Regions from separate parts of the Fructobacillus sp. ESL1117 genome, predicted to be linked through region 1. Evidence: riboswitches for the same ligand, from Rfam matches in the RefSeq annotation. Region 1 holds a riboswitch; the other holds the start of a gene.
What was found. A riboswitch is a leader RNA that binds a small molecule or an ion and turns the genes downstream of it on or off. The one in region 1 is predicted to bind thiamine pyrophosphate.
Positions count from the first base shown of each region.

Region 2: linked by a shared signal. The riboswitch ahead of ACSYSH_RS03310 (solute carrier family 23 protein) and the one ahead of ACSYSH_RS01225 (ECF transporter S component) in region 1 are both predicted to bind thiamine pyrophosphate.

Region 1 covers NZ_CP196385.1:274,167-280,041, forward strand. The annotation lists gene ACSYSH_RS01210 (MFS transporter) at 1-332, shown strand, start outside; gene ACSYSH_RS01215 (MerR family transcriptional regulator) at 322-699, shown strand; gene ACSYSH_RS01220 (FAD-dependent oxidoreductase) at 903-2,243, shown strand; TPP riboswitch at 2,349-2,439, shown strand; gene ACSYSH_RS01225 (ECF transporter S component) at 2,522-3,079, shown strand; gene ACSYSH_RS01230 (ATP-binding cassette domain-containing protein) at 3,092-4,501, shown strand; gene ACSYSH_RS01235 (energy-coupling factor transporter transmembrane component T family protein) at 4,498-5,166, shown strand; gene ACSYSH_RS01240 (LysR family transcriptional regulator) at 5,234-5,875, opposite strand, start outside.
Region 2 covers NZ_CP196385.1:781,110-786,984, forward strand. The annotation lists gene ACSYSH_RS03305 (LuxE/PaaK family acyltransferase) at 1-688, opposite strand, end outside; gene ACSYSH_RS03310 (solute carrier family 23 protein) at 681-1,997, opposite strand; TPP riboswitch at 2,118-2,221, opposite strand; gene trpA (tryptophan synthase subunit alpha) at 2,416-3,228, opposite strand; gene trpB (tryptophan synthase subunit beta) at 3,221-4,429, opposite strand; gene ACSYSH_RS03325 (phosphoribosylanthranilate isomerase) at 4,429-5,154, opposite strand; gene trpC (indole-3-glycerol phosphate synthase TrpC) at 5,147-5,875, opposite strand, start outside.

The DNA of each region.
Region 1 (5,875 bases):
TCCTCGGTCTGCTGTTTACAGCCTTGTCAGCGGTTTCTTTGGGCTATTGGTTGGCTTTTGCCTTGCCAATGGTGGTGATTGGTATTGGGCAGGGCTTGGTCCTTGCGCCAGTGACATCGGCCGGCCTGCATCAAGCACCTGACGAACTGGCTGGTATTGCCTCAGGGTTGACGAACACTGCTCACCAAATTGGTGGCCCAATCGGCCTTTCTTTGATTGTGGCGACGGCGGGGAGCTACCATGGTCAAGTTGCGACAATGGCTTTCTTTACGGGAATTGCTTTTGTAGTTGTGGCCGCTTTTGTTGTGCGAAAGGTACAAAATGAATATTAAAGAAGCTGCGAAGGTGACTGGATTATCAAATGATACGATTCGCTATTACGAACGAATTGGGGTCATTATGCCAGTCCCGCGCAAGGAAAATCAGTTGCGTGATTTCACCGAGCGTAACATTAATCAATTGAAATTTGCTAAAACGATGCGCCACGCTGGTGTTTCCATTGAACGATTGCGTGAATATATTGGTATGGTTCTGGAGGATGATGACCAAACAATTCCGACGCGTAAAGCACTATTGCTAGAACAGGCAGAAGAGATGCAGGACCGCATTAATGAAATCCAGGCTGCTCATGATCATTTACTATATAAAATTGATCATTACGAAAGCCACATGCGCCAAGCGGAAAATCGTTTAGAGTAAGGCACTGAAATCGTTTTACGATTGGGAAATGTCTAATTTGTTGAGCCAAACTGAATTTTTAATCGATTAGAACGACTCTATTTGTCTCTTTGTTTTATTTGATACTTTCTTGAAAACTATTGGATAGATGATTGACAGAGCGTTGTTTTATTGGTAAAATTTAATTACAATTTTCACATAGCTATATATTAGGAGGCACTTTAATGAAAGTTGCAGTTATTGGTTCAACGCACGCCGGCGTGTTTGCCGCTAAGCAGATTAAGGCAGACCACCCAGACGCTGAGATTCACGTGTTTGAAAAGAATCAAACAGTTTCTTTTTTGTCATGTGGAATCGCTCTTTGGATTGGCGACAATGTTTCATCAACTGACAAGATGTTTTATGAAACACCAGATTCAATGGCTAAGCAGGGTATTTCAATGCATATGCAAACGCTTGTTGAAGCTGCTGACTTAAAAGCAAAGACTTTGAACATCAAAGACTTGGTTTCTGGTGCTCAGTCAGAAGAAACTTTCGATAAGATTGTGATTACCACTGGTTCACGCGCAATTAAGCCTCGCATCCCTGGTATCGATTCTGACAAGGTCTTTGACTCAAAGACTTGGGACAATGCCAATGCCTTGAAGGAAGTAACTGAAAAGGTTAAGCGGATTATCGTTATTGGTGCTGGTTATATCGGTGCTGAGTTGGCAGAACAATTGTCAGTCAATGATAAGGAAGTGACTTTGATTGACGGTTTGGACCGGGTATTGGCCAACAATACGGCCCCTGAATTTTCATCTGTTTTCCAAAAGGCCTATGAAGACCATGGTGTTAAGTTAGCCCTTGGTCAAATGGTTTCAGGATTTGAAGACACAGCTGATGGTATCAAGGTGACAACTGACAAGGGCACTTATGAAGCTGATATTGCCATCTTGGGGATTGGTTTCTTGCCAAATACTGCTCTGTTCCGTGACCAAGTAGACATGTTGCCAAACGGCGCTATCAAGGTAAACAAGTTCATGGAAACTTCTGTGAAGGATGTCTTTGCTGCCGGTGATTCAGCCACTGTCTTCTACAACCCCACCCAAAAGGATGATTACATTCCATTGGCAACTAATGCTGTTCGTCAAGGAATTTTGGTTGGTAAGAACATTGTCGAACCAACGTTGGCTTATCAAGGCACACAAGCAACATCAGCCGTTGAATTGTACGAGTTAGCTTACGCTGCAACCGGTTTGACTGTTCAATCAGCAGCTCGGAAGGGTGTTGAAGCGGATTCTGTGACAATTTCAGAAGATTACCGTCCTGATTTCATGTTGTCAACGACGCCAGTTAAGGCCTCATTGACTTGGGAAAAGGGGACTCGTCGGATTGTTGGTGCTGCTTTCTTGTCAAAACATGACATTTCACAAGCTGCCAACGTGGTTTCATTGGCGATTGAAAACGGCATGACAATTGATCAATTGTCAATGACTGACTTCTTCTTCCAACCAAACTTCGGTCAACCAGTCAACTATGTTTCATCAGTTGCCATGGCTGCCGTTTTGAAGGCAAACAAGTAAAAAATTAGCTTGATTAAGCACCTAGGCTGAGTCTGGGTGCTTTTCTTTGAAAACACTTGCATAAAAATTCAAGACAGTGTAAGCTAGTGAAGTAGTAAATTTGAATATAGCGATCTGGGGTACCATTTTGGTTGAGAATTAAACCCATTGAACCTGTTAGGCTAAGACCGACGAAGGAAGATCCACACAAGTTTTTTTTAAGACCACCCGTGTTGGACTCTGCCCAGGCGGGTGTTTTTTGATGCCTTTTTGTTCGCCCGGACGTAAAGGAGAGAATAATGAAACAAAAGTGGACGCTACAAAACGTGATTTTGCTGGCCTTGATCGGGATTATTTTTTCGGTCATTTATTGGATTATGGATCCGGTTTACCAGATTGTTAACAGTGGCTTGGCCGTGATTGGGTTGCAAGCCTTTACGAATGAAATCACCCTTGGTGTATGGATGATGGCCGGACCATTGGCTTCGTACATCTTAAAGAAGGTCGGTGCCGGCTTTATTGGCGAAATGCTTGGAGCAGCCGGTGAGATGTTCTTGGGTGGTTCTTACGGTGTCGGTACGCTTTTGTCTGGCTTTATTCAAGGAATTGGTTCTGAACTTGGTTTTGCTTTGACTGGTTATAAGAACTGGTTTGCTGGTCTTTGGTTGTCAACCTTGACTGGAACAGTCGTGACCTTTGCTTGGGACCTCTTTAAATCAGGTTATATTCACTACAAGCTAGGTTTGTTAGTTGCTTTGTTCATTGTTCGTTACCTATCAATTTTCTTTTTCTCAGGTGTCTTGGTACACTTGATTGCCAAGTTGTTAGATCGATCAAAGTTGTTGTCCCACGAATAAGGAGGACAAAAAATGGCAATAACTGCCAGAAACCTCACGTTGGCTTATCGTGACCAAGTCATCATTGATAATCTAAATTTATCTCTTGAAAAAAAGACCCTGACCCTCTTAATGGGGCCTTCCGGATCGGGAAAATCCACCCTGTTAAAGGCCTTGGCGGGTCTTTACCCACAATATGGTGGCCAAGTTACTGGCGAAATCGAAATTGATCAAAGGGTGATGACCACACTGAAAGCAAATGAAAGAGCCAAGCGGGTGGCTTTGCTTTTTCAAAACCCTGATGACCAGTTTGCCATGCCAACGGTGCGGGAGGAATTTATTTTTGCACTGGAGAATCTCGAATTGGACAAGGAAGAAATTGACCAAAAGACGACTTGGGCATTGGAAAAGGTTGGTCTGACTGATTTTATCGATCGATCCTTTGTGACCCTATCTGGTGGGGAAATGCAAAAGGTTGCCTTGGCAGAAGTGTTGGCCCTGGGGGCCGACTACCTGTTGCTCGATGAACCCTTTGCTGCTGTTGATAGTCAGTCACGAGAAGATCTCCAGGTTTTACTAAAACAGCTTAGCCAAGAGGGCTATGGCGTTGTCGTTTCCGACCATGATCCAGCTGGTTACTTCGATAAAATCAGCCAGTTTTATCAGCTCAAAGAGAAGTCTTTGGTGTTGGTGCCTGCAAATGACTGGCACCAATATGATTACCAAAAGCAAACGGTGGTTTTAAAACCGGTTGTAGAAAGTGACCAGGTCGAAAAGGCTGCTTATCGCTTTGATAATCTACGAATACAAAACGGTGAACGGCTGGTCTTAGACCAGGATATCCTGCAAATCTTTGAACAGGGTATCACCTTGGTGACCGGTCCAAATGGAGTCGGGAAGTCTTCTGTTTTGAAGACGCTGGCTCGACTACACCGTTATGAGGGTTCTTTGACCTACCAGGAGCAAGAAGTCCGCGAGTGGAAACCGCGTTTTTACTTTGGCCAGGTCGGTTTGTTATTTCAGTCAGCCTCTGACCAGTTCTTAAACATCACGGTTCAAGAAGAGCTTGACCAGGTGATGGAGAAAAGCCACCATGCTGATTTCTGGAAGAAGGAGGTCTTGGAACAGTGGCTGTCCGACCTAAACTTAACAGGCTTGAGTGACCGGTCGGTCTACACGCTTTCGGGTGGCCAGCAGAAGAAACTTCAGCTGCTGTTGATGCTAATTATGGCCCCACCAGTACTGCTGTTAGATGAACCACTAGCAGGCTTGGATGAGCAGTCGGTGGCAGTTGTTTTAAATCTGATTCAGACTTGTCAACAGGGGCTTGAACTGACCATTTTAGTTGTTTCTCACCAAACAAGAGACCTGGTCAACATTGTTGATCGTCACTTGCGCTATGAGCAAACGGCCATGGCCTATCAAGAGGAGGTGCTCGTATGATGAACGCCACACAACGGCTGATTTTGGCTTTGGCGATTTCTTTGGAAATCTCTTTGACCCAATCAGTGACCCTAAACGTTGTTCTCTTTTCAGTTGCCTTTTTGCTATTATTAATTCGGCGCCAGCCCTTAAAGAAAATCGGGCTCTATGTGGCGATTGCCATCATTCCAGTTTTGGGTTCCTTTTGGTCCTTTTATCTTTATGGTCAAGGAACAGCAGCGCAAAACCTCCATTTTGGTTTAGTGATGGGCAGCCGAGTCCTCGTCTTTATCTTTATTGGGGCCTGGTTAACGATGGGTATGACCCCCTACGTCTTATTAGCTTCTTTACGCCAGAACCTGAAGATGTCTGCGACCTTTACCTACGGCATTTTGGGGGCACTTAACTTTATGCCCCGCTTTAAGCAGGCCTTTTCTTCGATTCAAGCGGCGGGGATGATGCGTGGTGAAGTATTACGGTGGTGGCAGCCAACGCTGTATTTTAAGGCTTTGGTTCATGCCATTAAGTGGTCGAAGAACCTGGCCATGGCCATGACCTCACATGGTTTTCAAGAGGGGGCCAAGCGTTCAGCCTACCGGGATTATCCGATGGCTAAATCAGGCTGGGGGTTAATCGTTTTGATTTTGTTTGCATTGCAGGGAATCTTGTTTTTTTCTCACTACTGAGCAAAGCAGTAATCAGCTGACATATAAAAACGGCAAATTCGTCAAGAAAACGAATTTGCCGTTTTTTTTAGCCTCTTTTTAAGTAAGACAGGATTTCTTTTTGCATGGCTTTCACAAAGGGGTCCTTCGTCGAGGAGGGATTAATTACTAGGCCAAGGTGACGGTAATAAGGTTTTTTAAAGGGATAAGCTTCGATTTCGCCTGAGAGCCTTGACAGGGCCAAGTCAGGTAGGATTCCCCAACCCAAACCGGCCTCAACCATGGCCAAAATCGACTGGTCATCAATCGAATAGTTGATGGCCTGAGGCTTAACCTGAAGTTCATCGAGGGCCGCCTTAGTATCGGAATCATAATCGGACCGTTGCAAGATAAAGTGCCGGTCTTCTAAGTCATCCTGGCTAATCGAAACGCCATTTTTGGGTGTGAAATCAGCCGGGGTAATGCACTTGATTTCATCATTGATCAGGGGCAGGGCATCCAGCCGACTAATCGTTGGCAGGGCCGAGAAGCCAAGATCAATCTTTCCTAGTGATAAGGCCTGTTCGATTTCGGCGAAGGAGCCTTGAATCAGCGTGATCTCAACTTGTGGGTACTTTTTAGAAAAGCGCCGGATGATGGTTGGGAGCCAGGCAATGCAAACTGATGAAATGGCGCCAATTCTGATTTGTCCACCCTGCAGTCCTTGAATCTTTGCAGCGGCTGAAAGAAG
Region 2 (5,875 bases), 510 kb from region 1:
CAAAAATTCGACTTTTTTCAGCCAGGTGAAAGACCAACTGGTGCTTTTGTAGATAATCCAAAAAATGGACGTAGGAAAAACTTGCGCCAAGCAGCATCACGGGACGGTGATCAATTTCTGCCGCCGTTAAAGCAGCGACCACGCCCTGATAATCAATCCCGTCTGCATCGACATAGGATCTGCTGTGTTGGTCACCAAATTCGGTAATGGCGCGACTGACATAATGAGCCAAAGAAGAATTGTCAAGGTGCTTTTCATCCGGAAATAGGCCAATAATAGTGATTTGATCAACGTCCGGGAGGACATACTGCTTGAAAGATACTTTCATTGACTCATTCCAAACAGCAAAAGTCGGATGGTAGCTATGGCTACGGTGGGTCTTATCCGTTGTCCCACTTGACATAAAAACAGCTTCGCCCGCCGTGATCGGCGTTGTCGACAGCGTTAACTGCTTGTATCCCTGAATCGGCATTAATGGTACTTCTTGCCACCGATGTACCATTAGCGGACTTTTTCGTTGTTGTTGCGCATATTTTTTATAGGGTAAATTATGGTCAAATTGGTATTGAAATAAATCGAGGGCCAACTGATTGAAATCCTCATCACTTTCATGGTGGCCGTCCATGACTTGGTGTTGGTCAATAAAACTCAGAATTTCTTTTTGAATTGCAGCAACCGAATCACTCATGGTTCTTTTTCCCTCCAAAAAATCCTGGTACAACAATTAATAGAACATGCAGGGTCACAATCGACAGAGCACCGACTAAAATACTATTTGAAAAGAGCGACTGATAAATACCCGAAAATCCTTTTGCATAAGATGGCAGGGCAATGGCCAGCAACAAAGACAGACCAATACTCATCCGAGTAGCTTCGCCTTTATCAGCCTTCTGCAGGGTTGCAAAGCCCGTCGTTAACAAGGTTGCCGCTGCCGGCAAAAACATCCCACCGATAACGGGTGCTGGGGTCAAAGCGAGTACTGCTGCAAACTTGGGCACAAATCCTAGTAAAATTAGTAATCCCCCGGCCAATAGAATGGGCTTACGAGAATGCACTCCCGTCAACTTCATGACCCCTAAGTTTTGGGCAAAAGCTGTGGTTGGAAAACCGCCAATCAAAGAAGAAAGCATTGAGCCACCCGCTTCACCTGCAATTCCACGACTAATACGCTTTGCACTTAATTCTTCTTTGGTAACATCTGCAGAGGCTTCATAAACGCCCAAAGCTTCAATCACTGCCACTAAATAAGCGATGAAGAAGGTCAGAAAAATGGCCCAATTAAAACGAAATAGTCCATAAGGAAACAACCGTGGTAGGCCAAAAAATGGTTGACTTTGCACGCTTGACAAGTCAATCATCCCCAGGCTGGCCGCCAAAAGATTACCAACCACAAGGGCCAGCAAAAAGGAAAACTTGCGCCAGTAACCTCGGCCAAACAACGATCCTAAGACGACAATCAAAGTGGTTGTAACGGCCACCAGAAGAACGTTTGGCGATGCAAAACCTTTTGTGCCAGGCGTCCCTCCTAGTAATTCTGACATTGTAAAACTTGAAAGCGAAATGCCAACCAAAAAAATAATGGTCCCGTTAATCGCAGGTGTCAATTTCTTAGCTAAGCGATGAACCCAGCCAAATAAAGACATCAGCAAAACAATAAAGCCACTGAGAAAGACGGCACCACCGGCAGCTGGCAAACCACCGGTTTTACCAGCACTAATCATGAGGGCGTCAAAGGCCGCTGAAGGCCCTTGCACGATCGGCAGCCGTGCTAATTTTGAAGCCTGCAAAATCGTTACCAGACCAGATGCCAAAAAAATGGCACTAATCAAATTCGTCGACAGGGCTAACGAGAGGCCCGCGGCTGAAGCAACAAAAATCGGATCAAGCCAGACATTGGAAACAAAGATGTGTTGGAGACTAATCAATATCGTCTGACTAGTACTCAATGGAATCTCTTCCGGGGAACTTTCTTGCTGCTGATGGTTCTGTTGAATCATTTTTTTCTCCTAAAATTCAATTCATCAATCCACCCTGAACAGTCTTTACCAGCAAAAGAAAAAGGTTGAATTCATGATGAATTCAACCTCAACCGAAAAGTCCCAAAAAAGACCCCTTGTTATCAATATTAGTTGCATTCCTACGCTGGTATTAACCAGATCAGGTACATAGGGTCTAAGACATTTCTGTCTAATCTCAGCGTGATGCTCCCCTTGCGAATTAATTAATTTTTTTCAGTATAACATGAAATTCAATATTAGAACAAATATAATCAACTTTGTTTAATCAAATTCGAAACTGTTCCACGAATAGTAGCAGCCAAAGCGCTGGTCAAAAAAGTTAGGCGAAATGCACCACCAGCAACAACCTCAATCTTGGTAGCAATCACTAGGCCATTTTACTTGTTGGTAACGGCACTCAATTTTGACCAATGCATTTAGCATTCCCAACCGACACACCATCAACAGCAGCGCTGATTTCTTTAGCGTACGCCTGTAACTTTGCTGGTGCTTTGTGACCATTTTCAGCGACAATCTGGACGCAGGCTGAGCCAATAATAACCCCATCGGCCAAATCAGCCATTGCCCGGGCCTGGTCAGCGGTATGTACACCAAAGCCAATAGCCACCGGCACATTCGTGACCGCTTTAATTTGCCCGACAACTTCTGCTAAATTAGCAGCAAAGGATTCACGGGTTCCCGTTACGCCTAAAGAAGAAACCAAGTAGATGAAACCGGTCGCCTCTTTGGCAATCAGCGCAATGCGCTCACCAGACGTCACTGTAATCAACGGAACCAAATCCAGCCCATGCTTGTCAGTAAAAGAAACTAACTCTCCTCGTTCTTCATAGGGCAAATCGGGGATAATCAGGCCATCGACACCGAATTTTTCACAGTCGGCGGTAAAACGTTCATAGCCATACTGGAGAACAACGTTCAGGTACACCAAGAAAACCAGAGGCACCGCTGTTTGCAGACGAATTTCCTTCACCGCCGTAAAAATCACTTCAATTGGTAAATCAGGGTCACGCAAAGCCCGCAAATCGGCCGCTTGAATAACGGGACCGTCGGCGACTGGATCCGAAAAAGGAATGCCAATTTCAACAATATCGGCCCCGCCCTTTGCCAAAGCCACGACATTTTTCACAGTCGTCTCCATGTCAGGATCATTGGCGGTGACGAAGGCAATAAAATTTTTATGATTCGTAAAGCTTTGACTAATTTTACTCATGAATTTCAACCCCCCGGTACTTGGCAATTGCGGCAACATCCTTGTCCCCCCGGCCAGATAGTGTGCAGACAATGACCTGGTCCTTAGGTAACGTTGGCGCTAATTTTTGCACATAGGCCACAGCATGACAGCTTTCAATAGCGGCAATAATCCCCTCTTGCTTGGCAATGTATTCAAAGGCAGCCACGGCCTCATCATCTGTAATACCGACGTATTGGGCACGGTGCTCGGCTGCTAATGCTGCGTGTTCTGGCCCAACACCCGGGTAATCGAGCCCAGCCGAAATCGAATAGACCGGATTGATTTGGCCACTATCATTTTGCAAAAAGAGTGACTTCATGCCGTGAAAGACACCTAAGCGACCCTTTTCGATAGTAGCCGCCGTCAAATCAGTATCAACGCCCTTGCCGGCTGCTTCTACCCCAATCAACTCAACTTCAGCATGGTTAATATAATGGGCAAAACTACCAATGGCATTGGATCCGCCACCAACGCAGGCGATGACCATATCGGGCAAACGTCCCAATTGGTCTTGAATTTGTTGCTTGGATTCCTGGCTGATCACGCTTTGAAAATCACGGACTATCTCCGGATAAGGATGGGGGCCGGTGGCCGAACCCATCACATAAAACGTATCCTCAGGCCGAGCCGCAAAGTCCTGCAAGGCAGCATTAATGGCATCCTTCAACACCATTGATCCGGAAGTCACGGCGTGGACTTTGGCCCCAAGGAGTTCCATCCGATAAACATTCAACCGTTGGCGATCCGTGTCCTCCTTGCCCATAAAGACTTCGCACTCCAGACCAAACAAGGCAGCAATCGTAGCCGTTGCTACCCCGTGTTGTCCCGCTCCTGTTTCGGCTATTAAGCGTTTCTTGCCCATTTTCTTAGCTAACAGTGCCTGGCCAATGACATTGTTAATCTTATGGGCCCCCGTGTGGTTCAAATCCTCACGTTTAAAATAAATTTGGGCGCCACCAAGGTCAGCCGTCATGTTTTTGGCATAGTACAACAACGATGGTCGGTTGGCATAATTAGCCAATAGGTCAGCCAATTCCGCCTGAAAATCAGGGTCGGCCTGGGCTTCCTGGTAAACTGCAGCCAACTTATTTAACTCATTCATCAAAGTTTCCGGTACATATTGGCCGCCATACTCTAAAAACCGACCACCCTGCTTCTTTGTCTTGTATTCTGCTTCCATTACTTTCTCTCCTCTTGATGGGCAATGGCTACCAGTGCCAACATCTTTTTTAGGTCTTTATGCCGGTTGGTTTCCGCCCCAGTACTCACATCAACGCCAGCAGGCTGATAAACCTGCAGTAAATCGCTTAAATTATCGGGGCGAATCCCGCCAGCCACAAATAGGTGGTTCGGGGCCAAACCAGCTAACCGCTGCCAATCTAATCGTTGACCAGAGCCAGCACCAGCATCAACCATTAAAAAATCAATTAGGTCAAAATTACTAACTGATTGTTCTTGCAAACTGCCACTAAAATTGGCTAACTGCCGATTGCGATCTAGACCTTCTTCCAAACCGCCATTGTCTGCTTGTGGCCGACACCACCGAAGCTGATTTTGCCAACTCTTGGCCTGGTCAATGGCATCATCACCCACCAGGGCTTGGATAATTGGTACGCCTGCCATTTCCAACCGCCGGACCTCATCAATTGGTCGCCGGCCATGGAGCTGAATCAGCTGAATCGTCCCCATTTCAACCAATTCCAAAATCATTTCCACCGGTTCAGCAACAAAGACACCAACCAATGGAATCGACTCATAAAGCGTCGTGCGCACTACTAAAGCTTCCGCTTTCGTAACCTGGTGGCGACCTGGAGCAAAGACGACTCCTGCAAAATCAGGGCGGGCCTCGTTGGCCATCAGGGCCTCTTTTTTAGTCATCAAGCCACAAATTTTAATCTTAGTCATGGGTTGGCTCCCCCAATCCGGCTTCAATGAAAGCTTTTGGACTAGCCGCCTTCATCAAGGCCTCTCCGATCAGCACACCATTGATTCCTAAGGATTGTAGGTGTGCAATATCTGCCGGACTTTGCACGCCACTTTCGGCAATAAAGGCAACAGAATCGGGCACCAAATTAAAGAGCCGCTGGCTGTTATCAAAGGAGACTGTAAAATCCTTTAAATTGCGATTATTAACCCCAATCAGCTTGGCACCGACGGCCAGCGCTCGACTAATTTCATCTGCATCATGTGCCTCGACTAACACGGCCAGTCCCAGACTCTCAGCCAAGTTCAAATAGACTTGCAAGTCTAGCGGAGATAAAATCGCCACAATCAGCAAAATAATTTTTGCGCCCGCAACCTTTGCCTGATAAATCATGTAGGGGTCGATGACAAAGTCCTTTCGCAAAACTGGAACGGTTACCTTGGCCGCAATCTCAGCCAAATAGTCTAATTTGCCCAAAAAGTAATCCGGCTCGGTTAAGACAGAAATGGCCGTTACGCCGGCTTGATCATAGGTTTGAGCAATTTCTTGATAAGGAAAATCAACCGCAATCAAACCCCTGGAGGGTGAGGCTTTCTTGACCTCGGCAATCACGTGAATCCCTGGTGCTAGAAAACGGTCGTAAACAGCTTGCGGGTCAATCACCGGCAGAGCCTCTGTCTGAGCTTTCAAAGTCGCTAATGA